DNA from 2 places in the Streptosporangium sp. NBC_01810 genome. Region 2 is predicted to be linked to the other one. Evidence: riboswitches for the same ligand, from Rfam matches in the RefSeq annotation. Region 2 holds a riboswitch; the other holds the start of a gene.
What was found. A riboswitch is a leader RNA that binds a small molecule or an ion and turns the genes downstream of it on or off. The one in region 2 is predicted to bind glycine.

Region 1 (6,406 bases), 2.0 Mb from region 2:
GTCGCGGAGACGACCGCCCGCCACCCGGCCCGGCGGATCACCAGGCAGACCAGTGCCACGGCGATCAGCGGCAGCCCGATGGTACGGGTGACCGTCGCGGCGGCCAGCAGCAGGCCGGCCAGCGCCGCGACCCAGGCGGCCGGGCGCCGCCGCCACAGCAGCAGCGTGACCGCCAGCACCGCGAGGAACTGGAAGAGCAGGTCAGCCATGACGAGGTGTTCGAGCTGAATCTGGTAGGCGTCCAGCAGCACCGGCAGCGTGGCGAGCGTCGCGCCCCATCCCGGCAGCCGGCCCAGTCTGCGCAGCAGCAGGTAGACGCAGAGCGCGACGGCCAGCCCGAGCAGGTGCTGGACGACGACCACGGCCTGGACGCTGGCCAGCGGCTTGAGGATCCACAGGAACAGGGAGTAGCCCGCGGGGCGGGACTCCAGGGGGCGGGGGTCGAGCCCGGCGTTCAGATAGACGAAGGAGTCGGCCCAGAACCACAGGGCGGGCCGGTAGCCGAGCACGGCCAGGGCGCGCAGGCCGCCGCCGACCAGCAGGGCGGCCATGAAGAGCCAGTGTGACCCGAGAAAACGGAGCACTCGCGAGGAACGGTTCGCCGGATGCGCTCCCGTTACCACGACGACCTCCCAAGTCCCGCGGACATGGCCACCCAGCATAGGCGCGGGACAGGAGGGGCCTATACGTGATGCGAAATTTGGTGGTGATCGAGTTTTATGCGGTGTTCCTCAGACGTTCCTCAGGTGCCCTGAGCCCAGGTGCCCTGAGCTCGGGTGTCCCTGAGCTCGGGTGTCCCTGAGCTCGGGTGTCCCTGAGCTCGGGTGCCTTCGGGCGTTTCTCGGGCGTTCCTCATTGGAAGCGCGGATCCACCGGCCCCGGGCATCGGGAAGGCCGCCCTGACAGCCTGTCCGTCAGGGCCCCGGCCGTTCCCGCTCAGCATTCGATGACGTTCACCGCGAGCCCGCCGCGGCTGGTCTCCTTGTACTTGTCGAGCATGTCCCGGCCGGTGTCGCGCATCGTCTTGATGGCCTTGTCCAGCGAGACGAAGTGGCGGCCGTCGCCGCGCAGCGCGATCCTGGCCGCGGCGATGGCCTTGATCGAGGCGACGGCGTTGCGCTCGATGCACGGGATCTGCACCAGGCCGCCGATCGGGTCGCAGGTCAGCCCCAGGTTGTGCTCGATGCCGATCTCGGCGGCGTTCTCGACCTGCTCGGGGGTGCCGCCCATCACCTCGGTGAGCCCGGCGGCGGCCATCGAGCAGGCCGAGCCGACCTCGCCCTGGCAGCCCACCTCGGCCCCGGAGATGGAGGCGTTCTCCTTGAACAGCACGCCGATCGCCCCCGCGGTCAGCAGGAAGCGGATCACCCCCTCGTCATCGGATTCGCGGACGAAGCGGTCGTAGTAGGTGAGCACGGCGGGGATGATGCCCGCGGCGCCGTTGGTGGGCGCGGTGACGATCCGGCCGCCGGCGGCGTTCTCCTCGTTGACCGCGAGGGCGAACAGCGAGACCCAGTCCATCGTCTGCAGCGAGTCCTTCTCTGCCGGCTCGCTCCGCAGCTGCCGGTGGAGCTGGTGGGCGCGGCGGCGGACCTTCAGCCCGCCGGGCAGCACGCCCTCCTTGCCGATGCCCCGCCGCACGCACTCGCTCATGACCTGCCACAGGACGAGCAGTTGGGCGCGGATCTCGGCCTCGGTGCGGCCGAACGCCCGCTCGTTCTCCAGCATCAGCCCGGAGATCGACAGCCCGGTCTCCGCGCACTGGGCGAGCAGTTCCGCGGCCGTGGTGAAGGGGTACGGCAGGACCGTGTCGTCGGGTTTGATCCGGTCGGCGCCGGTGGCGTTCTCGTCGACGACGAAGCCGCCGCCCACCGAGTAGTAGACCTTCTCCCGTAGCGTCTCGCCGGACTCCGACAGTGCGGTGAAGCGCATGCCGTTGGGGTGGCCGGGGAGCGAGATCTTGCGTTCGAAGACGAGGTCCTCGCCGACGACGAAGGGGATCTCGTGGGAGCCGTACAGGGAGATGGTGCCGGACTCGCGCATGGCGGCCAGCCGCTCGTCGACCGTGTCGACGTCGACCAGCTCGGGTTTCTCGCCGGACAGGCCGAGCAGCACCGCCTTGTCGCTGCCGTGGCCCTTGCCGGTCAGCCCAAGCGAGCCGTACAGGATGGCGCTCACCCGGACGGTCTTCTCCAGCAGCCCGTCCTGGTGCAGGCCCCGGGCGAACTTGTGGGCGGCGGCCATCGGGCCGCCGGTGTGCGAGCTGGACGGGCCGATTCCGATCTTGAAGAGATCGAAGACACTGATCGTCATCTGAATCCTTCCAGCGTGGACGGTCACGCGTGCCCGGGGACGCGCGTGACCGTGACGCGAGGCGTCGAACTTATGACTCACCCGAGGTGAGCGCGGTGTACTCCTCCGGCGACAGCAGGTCGTCGGCGGAGCCCTCAAGACGTACCCGGAACAGCCAGCCGTCACCGTATGAGTCGCTGTTGACCAGCGAGGGGTCGTCCACGACCGCCTGGTTGACCTCCACGACCTCGCCGGTGACCGGCGCGAAGATGTCACTGACCGACTTGGTCGACTCGACCTCGCCGATGGCGTCACCGGTGGCGATCGACGCGCCGACCTCGGGTACCTGCACGTAGACCACGTCGCCCAGCGCTTCGGCGGCGTAGGCGGTGATGCCCACGGTGAGGGTCAGGCCGTCGTCGACGCCGCCGATCCACTCGTGTTCCTTGGTGTAGTGCAGATTCTCGGGAATGCTGCTCATTTTTTCCTCCTGTAGAAAGGCAGTTCGACGACCTCGACCGGCTCGCGGCTGCCCCGGATGTCGACGGCCAGTCCTGACGACAGGCCGCTGTCCACGTAGGCCATGGCGATGGGCCTGCCCAGTGTCTGGGAGGGCGCCCCGCTGGTGACCTCCCCGACGACCGTGCCGTCACCGGCGACCACCACCGGATACCCGTGCCGGGGCACCCTGCGGCCGCGTCCGACCAGGCCGACCAGACGACGGGCCGGCGGGACGTCCCTGAACGGTTCGAGGGCGGCCCGGCCGACGAAGTCGCCCGGCTTGTCAAACCTCACCACACGGCCGAGCCCGGCGTCGAACGGAGTGAGGTCCGCCGAGAGCTCGTTGCCGTAGAGCGGCATGCCCGCCTCCAGGCGGAGGGTGTCGCGCGCGGACAGACCTGCGGGGATCAGCCCATGCGGTGCGCCCGCCTCGATGAGGGCGGACCAGAGGGACTCCGCCGCCGAGGCCGCGACGAACAGCTCGAAGCCGTCCTCGCCGGTGTATCCGGTGCGGGCGACGAGGGCCTCGTGTCCGGCCACGACGGCGGGCAGGCCCGCGTAGTACCCGAGCCCGTCCAGGTCGGCGTCGGTGAGGGCGCTCAGGATCTCCACCGAGCGCGGTCCCTGGACCGCGACCAGCGCGTACTCCTCGGAGCGGTCCTGCACCGCGGCGTCGAAGTCCTTGGCGCGCTCGATCAGCTCGGCGGCCACCCGGGGGTAGTTGGAGGCGTTGGCGACGACCATGAACTCTTCGGGGGCCAGCCGGTAGACGATCAGGTCGTCCAGCACGCCGCCCCCGGCGTCGACGATCATCGTGTAGCGGGCGCGGCCGGGTGCCAGCGCGGAGAGGTGGCCGACCAGCGCGTAGTCGAGGGCCTCGGCGGCCTGCGGGCCGGTCACGAGGATCTCCCCCATGTGGGAGAGGTCGAACAGGCCCGCCGCCTGGCGGACCGCGTTGTGCTCGGCGGACTCGCTGCCGTAGCGGAGCGGCATCAGCCAGCCCGCGAAGTCGGTCAGCGTCGCGCCGAGGGACTCGTGCACGCCGCGCAGCGGCGTAGGTCGGGACATGTTCGCACCTCAGACAAGGGACAGATGAGATCATCCTCCCCCTCTGTCATTGGTGCCTGAGAGTTTCATCCGGGTTTTACCGGACTTTCACCTTCGGCGAGGTCGTGGGACCTGCTTTCCAGAGGCACCTACCCGCACGGTCCTTTGCCTTGAGAGGTTCGCGGGGAGGGCTTGCTCCTTCAGGGGTCCTGGCCTGGATGTCAGGACACTCTCCCGCGCGGGGTTCATCGGTGTCGCTGGCCAGCCTAACCGCCCGCACCGGCCGAGCGAAATCCCCAGGCGCGCACCGGCCTTCACGAATCACTCAGCGGCGGGCGTGCCGGACCAGTGCCTCGAACAGGGCCGACTCGTCGTCGGTCTCCGGGTGCCACTGGACGGCGAGGGCGAACGGATGATCCTCCACCTCCACGGCCTCCACCGTGCCGTCCTCGGCGTGGCCGGTCACGATCAGGCCATCAGCGAGCAGGTCAACGGCCTGATGGTGGTAGTGGGCCACGTCCACGGTCTCGGTTCCGAAGACCTTCGAGGTCAGGCTGCCGGGGGCGAGCCGCACCGGCATCCTGCCGTAGCCGCCGGGGGCCGGGGCGTGCCCCTGGTGGCCCACCACGTCGGGCAGGTGCTGGTGGAGGCCGCCGCCAAGGGCGACGTTCAGGATCTGCATGCCCCTGCAGATGCCGAGGAAGGGCAGGTCCCGCTCCAGCGCCGCCCGGACCAGTCCCAGTTCGGCGTCGTCGCGGAACGGCCGGACGTAGCCGGTCCGCTCGTGCGGCTCCTGCCCGTACCGTTCCGGGCCGACGTCCCCGCCGCCGGCCAGGATCAGCCCGTCCAGGCGGTTCACGAGCGCCGCGGGGTCACCCGCGGGCGGCAGGATCACCGGCTGCCCGCCCGCGCGGGCCACGTGGTCGACGTAGTCGTACGGCAGGAGCGCGGTGTTCGTCTCCCAGACCGTGAACCTCGCGGGCTCGACGTAGCAGGTGATGCCGATGACGGGACGGGACATGGTCTCCTTCTCGCGCGGACGCCGGGATGTGGGGTGACACCCCACGTCCCGGCACGTTATCGGGGCCGAGGTATGGCCTGGGCAAAACCGGCCGGGGAACGGTCAGAGTCGGGGAACGCTCAGAGCGGCGTGACATAGGCGCCCGAGATGCCGCCGTCCACCAGGAACTCCGAGCCGGTGATGAAGCTCGCGTCGTCCGAGGCGAGGAACGCCACCGCGGCGGCGATCTCGGTCGCCTCGGCGAAGCGGCCGATCGGGATGTGCACCAGGCGGCGCCGAGCCCGCTCGGGGTCCTTGGCGAACAGCTCCTGCAGCAGCGGGGTGTTGACCGGGCCGGGGCAGAGCGCGTTGACCCGGATGCCCTCGCGGGCGAACTGCACGCCCAGCTCGCGCGACATCGCCAGCACCCCGCCCTTGGAGGCGGTGTAGGAGATCTGGCTGGTCGCCGAGCCCATCACCGCCACGAACGACGCGGTGTTGATGATCGACCCCTTGCCCTGCCGCCGCATGTACGGGATGGCGTGCTTGCAGCACAGATAGACGGAGGTGAGGTTGACCTCCTGGACCCGGCGCCAGGCGTCGATGCCGGTCTCCAGGATCGAGTCGTCCTCCGGCGGTGAGATGCCCGCGTTGTTGAACGCGATGTCCACGCTGCCGTAGCTGTCGAACGCGGTCTGGAACATTCGGACGACGTCGTCCTCGCTGGTCACGTCGGCCTTCACGAAAAGCCCGCCGACCTCGGCCGCGGCCGCCGCGCCGGTCGTCTCGTCCAGGTCCACGCACACGACGCGGGCGCCCTCCTCGGCGAACCGGCGCGCGGTGGCCAGGCCGATCCCGCTACCGGCGCCGGTGATGACGGCCACCCGGTCCTGCAAACGCAGCATCGCTTCTACTCCTCGGAAATGAAGACGTTCTTGGTCTCGGTGAACGCTGACAGGGCGTCGGGTCCCAGTTCACGACCGAGGCCCGACTGCTTGAAACCGCCGAACGGGGTCCAGTAGCGGACGCTCGAATGCGAGTTGACGCTCAGGTTGCCCGCCTCGACGGCCCTGGCCACCCGGAGCGCCCGGCCGACGTCACGGGTCCAGATGGACCCGCTCAGGCCGTACGGGGTGTCGTTGGCGATCCGCACGGCGTCCGCCTCGTCGTCGAACGGCAGCACCGACACCACGGGCCCGAAGATCTCCTCGGTGAATGCCCGGTCGTCGGCCGAGCGCGGGGTCAGGACCGTCGCCGGGAACCAGAACCCCGGCCCCGACGGGCAAGCGCCCCGCAGATGGGGCGGCTCGGTGACGAAGGAGGCCACCCGCTCCCGGTGCTCGGCGCTGATCAGCGGGCCCATCTCGGTGCTCTCGTCGCGGGGGTCGCCGACCTGGACGTTCAGCACGGCCTCGCCGAACCGGGCCAGGAACTCGTCGTACGCCGAGCGCTCGACCAGGATCCGGGAGCGCGCGCAGCAGTCCTGGCCCGCGTTGTCGAACACCGCGTACGGCGCGGTCGCCGCCGCCCGTTCCAGGTCGGCGTCGGCGAAGACCACGTTGGCGC
Region 2 (6,406 bases):
CACGCACGAACTGCTACGCCTGATCGACATCAGCGGGGTCCGCGACGCCGACATGAAGGTCGTGGTCGACTGCGCGGGAGGCACCTCCTCGCTGGTGCTGCCCAGCCTGCTCGGCCGGGTCGGGGTGGACGTGCTGACCGTCAACAACCGGCTGGACGACGCCTCGCCCACCGAGACCCTCGCCGAGCGCCGCCGCGACCTGCAGCGCCTGTCCGAGCTCGTCAGCTCCTCCAGGGCGGCCTTCGGCGTGCGCTTCGACCCGGTGGGGGAGCGGGTCGCGCTGGTGGACGAGATGGGCCAGCTGATCAGCGAGGAGCGCGCCCTGCTGGTGGTGCTCGACCTGGTCGCGGCCGAGCGCCGCGGCGGCAGGGTGGCACTGCCGGTCACCACCACCCGGGTGGCCGAGCAGGTCTGCAGGTTCCACGGGGTTCAGGCCGAGTGGACGTCCACCGCGATCGACGCGCTCACCGCCTCCGCCAGGGGTCCAGAGATGATCTTTGCGGCCGACGGGCGCGGCGGTTTCATCGTGCCCGAGTTCGGCCCCACGGTGGACGGCCTGGCGGTGTTCCTGCGCCTGCTCGGCCTGGTCGCCAGGACCCGGCTCTCGCTCAGCCAGATCGACGCCAGGATCCCCGAGGCCAAGCTGCTGCGCCGTACCGTGCCGACCCCGTGGGCGGCCAAGGGGGCGGTGATGCGCTCGGTCATCGAGGCCGCCGAGCATCACCGCATCGATACCACCGACGGGGTGCGGGTCGTCGCGGAGGACGGCAGCTGGACCCTGGTGCTGCCCGATCCGACCGAGGCGGTCACCCACCTGTGGGCCGAGGGGTTCGACGTCGACTCCGCGCAGACCCTGATCGAGCGCTGGGCGCGGGTGGTGGAGGAGGCCGCCGGCGGTTGAGGCGGCCTGTGCGACAAATACAGCGCGGCGCCATGGACCAGGGGCAGCGTCCCCTGTAACTTTGTCACCGACCGTACCCGCGGTTCAGCGTCAACCTTGACCTTCGCGCCTCATCGCTGTATGTTGCGGCATTCGCAGTCCGAGAAAACACTTGAGAAGCGAAGAAGCGAGGCGCGCATCACTGAGCACCGTTGCCGCGTCTTCGCGGTAGGAGGCCGAGCCGATCGATGCCGAGCGTCTACTGCACGCAGTGCGGTCATGCCAATCCTGAGGATGCCCGTTTCTGTTCACGATGCGGGTCGCCGCTTACCAGGTCCGACACCCCCGGAGACAGCACATCGACAATCTCCCTCTCCGGGATCGAGGCCTACGAGGCGGAGACCGGTGAGACGCTTCTCGCCGAGCGGCAGGCCGTCGAGCAGTTGCCGGCCGGTAGCGCGTTGCTGGTCGCGATGCGCGGCCCCAACGCCGGCAGCCGGTTCCTGCTCGACAGCGACCTCACCACCGTGGGCCGCCACCCCGAGAGCGACATCTTCCTCGACGACATCACGGTCTCGCGCCGCCACGTGGAGTTCTACCGGCGCGGCGGCGGGGTCTTCACGGTCCGTGACGTCGGTAGCCTGAACGGCACGTACGTCAATCGTGAGCGCATAGAGGAGGTCCCGCTGTACGGCGGGGACGAGGTGCAGATCGGCAAGTTCCGCCTCGTCTTCCTCACCCGCGGTGCCGCTGGAGGATGATGAGCTCGCAGGCCGCTCGTGCGCACATGAGCATCGGGGAGGTGCTCGCTCTCCTGCAGGGCGAGTTCCCCGATGTCAGCATCTCCAAGATTCGCTTCCTGGAGGGCGAGGGGCTGATCGAGCCGGAACGCAGTCCCTCCGGCTACCGCAAGTTCAGCTACGCCGACGTCGAGCGGCTCCGCTACATCCTCAGCGAGCAGCGTGATCGCTACCTGCCGCTGCGCGTGATCAAGGATCATCTGGAGGCGGCCGACCGGGAGGAGCGTCCGGCCGCCCGGCCACGCGCCGTCCCCGACGACGCGCCCCCCGAGGTCCGCCTCACCCGTGAGGAGTTCCTCGCCGCCGCCGAGCTCGACGAGGAGACCCTCACGGAGCTGGAGGACTACGGTCTCCTGGCCGCCGTGGCCCGCTACTACGACGCCGAGGCGCTGATCGTGGCCCGCAGCGTCGGAGCCCTGGCCGCCTTCGGCTTGCGCGCCCGCCACCTGCGGGCGGTCAAGGCCGCCGCGGAACGCGAGGCGGGGCTGGTGGAGCAGGCCGTCGCCCCGCTGCTGCGCCGTCGCGGCCCCGGCGCGATCGACCAGGCAGACGAGACGGCGAGGGAGATTTCCGGCCTGATGCTGGAATTGCACGCCTCACTGTTGCGTTCCGGAGTCCGTGGGGCACTGGGCCGGTGAGAGCCTGACCAGGCACTCGTACCTCTACGGGTGTTACGTTGAACAAACCGGTCGGAATCCAGCGAAGACGGAGCAGCCCGTGTTGCAGATGGAGGTCGTGGGCGTTCGAGTTGAGATGCCCTCCAACCAGCCGATCGTCTTGTTGAAAGAGACGCATGGGGAGCGTTACCTACCTATCTGGATCGGCATGACGGAAGCCACGGCGATCGCCATGGCCCAGGCCGAGGAACCACCACCTCGGCCACTCACCCATGACCTGTTCCGGGACGTGCTCGAAGGACTCGGAGTCAGGTTGAGCACTGTCAACATCGTCGCTTTACGCGATGGCATCTTCTTCGCGGATCTCGTGTTCTCGAACGGGGTCGAGGTGAGCGCGCGGCCTTCCGACTCGATCGCCTTGGCACTTCGTACCGGCGCACGTATCTTCGCGAGTGAGGATGTGGTCCGGGAGGCGGGGGTCATCATCCCCGACGACCAGGAGGACGAGGTGGAGAAGTTCAGGGAGTTCCTTGACACGATCACGCCCGAGGACTTCGGCCGCGCGGGGTAGGAATTTCGGTGCATTTACGCTTCACGACGCGCCGGGTGGGGTCGTTGACTGGACTTGGCCCCAGTCCTACGGTGCAAGTGAAACCCGCGGTCATGCGTAAACCCCCAGATCAGGCCGTGGGATGAGAGAAAGCCGGAGGTCCGCGTGGCGGTCAGCAGCGGCGAGGGTAGAAACGCCGACCAGGATGACCCGGAACGGCGCCAGTCGGCACGTCAGCGCGCGGGTGAAGAGGGTCTGCTGTTCGACGGGCAACCGGTGAAAGTGCCCGCCGACATCGGCTACAGGGGGCCGACGGCCTGTTCGGCGGCCGGAATCACCTACCGGCAACTCGACTACTGGGCGCGCACCGGCCTGGTCGAACCCACCGTGAGAGCGGCCCACGGCTCCGGTTCCCAGCGGCTGTACGGCTTCCGTGACATTCTGGTCCTCAAGGTTGTCAAGCGCCTTCTCGACACCGGCGTCTCCCTTCAGCAGATCCGCATCGCCGTGCAGCACCTGCGGGAGCGGGGTGTCAACGATCTGGCCCAGATCACCCTGATGAGCGACGGGGTGAGCGTCTACGAGTGCACCTCGCCCGACGAGGTCATCGATCTGCTCCAGGGTGGCCAGGGAGTCTTCGGTATCGCGCTGGGACGGGTGTGGCAGGAGGTGGAGGGCTCTCTTGCGGATCTTCCCGGCGAACGCGCGGAGTTGGGCGGGGGCCCTTTAGACGATCATCAGGCCGATGAGTTGGCCCGCCGTCGCCGAGTACGACGAACCGGGTAAACTCGGACTCGCCACTGACCCTGTGCGGGAGAGACCCCGGCACGATCGGGGCGCCGAAGGAGCAACCTCCCCGGAATCTCTCAGGCACCCTGTACCGCACGGACGAGGCAACTCTGGAAAGCAGGCGCGCCCGCCAGGTGCGTCTCACCGACGGTGCAAGCCTCCCGGCAAGGGCAGGTGAAGCTCTCAGGTCGCGACCACGTGATGACAGTCGTGATGACAGAGGGGGAGACCCGGCATACGCCCGCGCCCAGCGCCGGTCTCCACCCCGCCCTGAGAGGCTTCCCATGACCGATCTGCCATCGCTCAGCGAGCTCGTCCCCCCGCCGTTCGCGACCCGTCACATCGGACCCGACGACGCCGGCCAGACCCGCATGCTGGAGGCGGTCGGATTCGCCTCCGTCGCCGATCTGGTCGCGGTGGCCGTGCCCGAGGCGATCCGCTCCTTCACCCGGCTGGGCCTGCCCCCGGCGGCGGGGGAGTCCGAGGCTCTCGCCGAGCTGCGGGTCCTCGCCGGGCGCAACACCGTCCTCACCTCGATGATCGGCCTGGGCTACCACGACACGATCACCCCGGGTGTCATCCGCCGCAACCTCCTGGAGAACCCGGGCTGGTACACCGCGTACACGCCCTACCAGCCGGAGATCTCCCAGGGCCGGCTGGAGGCCCTGATCAACTTCCAGACCGTCGTCTCCGACCTGACCGCCCTCGACGTCGCGGGGGCCTCCCTGCTGGACGAGGCCACCGCCGCGGCCGAGGCGATGACCCTGGCCCGCCGCGCGGGCCGCACCCCGTCGAAGGTGTTCGTGGTCGACGCCGACGCGCTGCCGCAGACCAAGGCGGTGCTGCGCACCCGTGCCGAGCCGCTCGGCATAGAGCTGGTCGAGAGCGACTTCACCGGGGGGCTCCCCGAGTGCTTCGGAGTGCTCGTGCAGTACCCCGGCGCCAGCGGCAGGGTCCGCGACTTCCGCGCCATCGCCGACGCCGCCCACGCACGAGGTGCCCAGGTGGTCGCCGCCGCCGACCTGCTCGCCCTCACCCTCCTGGCCGCGCCGGGCGAGCTCGGCGCCGACATCGCGGTCGGCTCCTCGCAGCGCTTCGGCGTCCCCCTCGGCTTCGGCGGCCCCCACGCCGCCTACATGGCGGTCCGCGAAGGTCTCCAGCGCCAGCTGCCCGGCCGCCTGGTCGGCGTCTCCCAGGACGTCGAGGGGCGTCCCGCCTACCGGCTCGCGCTCCAGACCCGCGAGCAGCACATCCGTCGCGAGAAGGCCACCAGCAACATCTGCACCGCGCAGGTGCTGCTCGCCGTGATCGCCGGCATGTACGCCGTCTACCACGGCCCCGAGGGCCTGCGCAGGATCGGCCGCCGCATCCACCGGTACGCCGTCGTGCTCGCCGAGGGCCTGCGCCAGGGCGGCGTCGAGGTGGTACACGACACCTTCTTCGACACCGTGCTCGCCCACGTGCCCGGGCGTGCCGCCGAGGTCGTCGCCGCGGCCCGGGAGAACGGGGTCAACCTGCGCCTGGTCGACGCCGACCACGTGGGCGTCACCTGCGACGAGAGGACCGAGGTCCTCCACCTGGAGCAGGTCCTGGCCGCCTTCGAGGTCAGCGGCACGGTGCTGGCAGACCTGGACGCCGCCGCGCACGACGCGCTGCCCGGCGCGCTGGCGCGCGTCAGCGACTACCTCACCCACCCGGTCTTCCACAGCCACCGCTCCGAGACGGCCATGCTGCGCTACCTGCGCAGGCTCCAGGACAAGGACATCGCGCTGGACCGCTCGATGATCCCGCTGGGCTCCTGCACCATGAAGCTCAACGCGACCACCGAGATGGAGCCGATCACCTGGCCGGAGTTCGCCGGGCTGCACCCGTACGCGCCCGAGGACCAGGCCGCGGGCTACGTCGAGCTGATCGGGGAACTGGAGCGCTGGCTGGCCGAGGTCACCGGTTACGACGCCGTGTCGATCCAGCCGAACGCCGGCTCCCAGGGCGAGTTCGCCGGTCTCCTGGCGATCCGCGCCTACCACACGGCACGCGGCGAGTCGGGCCGTGACGTCTGCCTGATCCCCTCGTCCGCACACGGTACCAACGCCGCCAGTGCCGTCATGGCGGGCATGCGCGTTGCCGTGGTCGCCTGCGACGACAACGGCAACGTGGACCTCGACGACCTCGTCGCGAAGATCGAAAAGCACCGTGACCGGCTTGCCGCGATCATGGTGACCTACCCGTCCACGCACGGCGTGTACGAGGAGACGATCGTCGACGTCTGCGCGCTGGTGCACGAGGCCGGCGGGCAGGTCTACGTCGACGGCGCCAACCTCAACGCGCTGGTCGGCCTGGCCAGGCCGGGTGAGTTCGGGGCGGACGTCTCCCATCTCAACCTGCACAAGACCTTCTGCATCCCGCACGGCGGCGGCGGCCCCGGTGTCGGCCCGGTCGCGGTCCGCGCCCACCTGGCCGACTACCTGCCCGGCCACCCGCTGCGCGGCGGCTCGGCGGTCGGCCCGGTCTCGGCCGCCCCGTACGGCTCCGCGGGCATCCTGCCCATCTCCTGGGCCTACATCAGGATGATGGGCGCCGACGGGCTGAAGGCGGCCACCGAGCAGGCCATCCTGTCGGCCAATTACCTGGCGCGCAGGCTCGACCCCCACTACCCGGTCCTCTACACCGGCCGCGGCGGCCTCGTCGCCCACGAGTGCATCATCGATCTGCGACAGATCACCAAGGAGACCGGTGTGACGGTCGACGACGTGGCCAAGCGCCTCATCGA

Region 1: another riboswitch for glycine. It lies ahead of gcvT (glycine cleavage system aminomethyltransferase GcvT); the one in region 2 lies ahead of gcvP (aminomethyl-transferring glycine dehydrogenase).

Annotation. Positions count from the first base shown of each region.
Region 1 is NZ_CP109070.1:5,214,411-5,220,816, reverse strand. It holds gene OIE13_RS23100 (hypothetical protein) at 1-551, opposite strand, end outside; gene OIE13_RS23095 (L-serine ammonia-lyase) at 937-2,313, opposite strand; gene gcvH (glycine cleavage system protein GcvH) at 2,384-2,773, opposite strand; gene gcvT (glycine cleavage system aminomethyltransferase GcvT) at 2,770-3,861, opposite strand; glycine riboswitch at 3,902-3,986, opposite strand; glycine riboswitch at 3,989-4,087, opposite strand; gene OIE13_RS23080 (gamma-glutamyl-gamma-aminobutyrate hydrolase family protein) at 4,166-4,861, opposite strand; gene OIE13_RS23075 (3-oxoacyl-ACP reductase) at 4,981-5,745, opposite strand; gene OIE13_RS23070 (aldehyde dehydrogenase family protein) at 5,751-6,406, opposite strand, start outside.
Region 2 is NZ_CP109070.1:3,167,001-3,173,406, reverse strand. It holds gene OIE13_RS14180 (mannose-1-phosphate guanyltransferase) at 1-901, shown strand, start outside; gene OIE13_RS14175 (FHA domain-containing protein) at 1,129-1,641, shown strand; gene ftsR (transcriptional regulator FtsR) at 1,668-2,318, shown strand; gene OIE13_RS14165 (bifunctional nuclease family protein) at 2,398-2,868, shown strand; gene OIE13_RS14160 (MerR family transcriptional regulator) at 3,013-3,633, shown strand; glycine riboswitch at 3,649-3,740, shown strand; gene gcvP (aminomethyl-transferring glycine dehydrogenase) at 3,921-6,406, shown strand, end outside.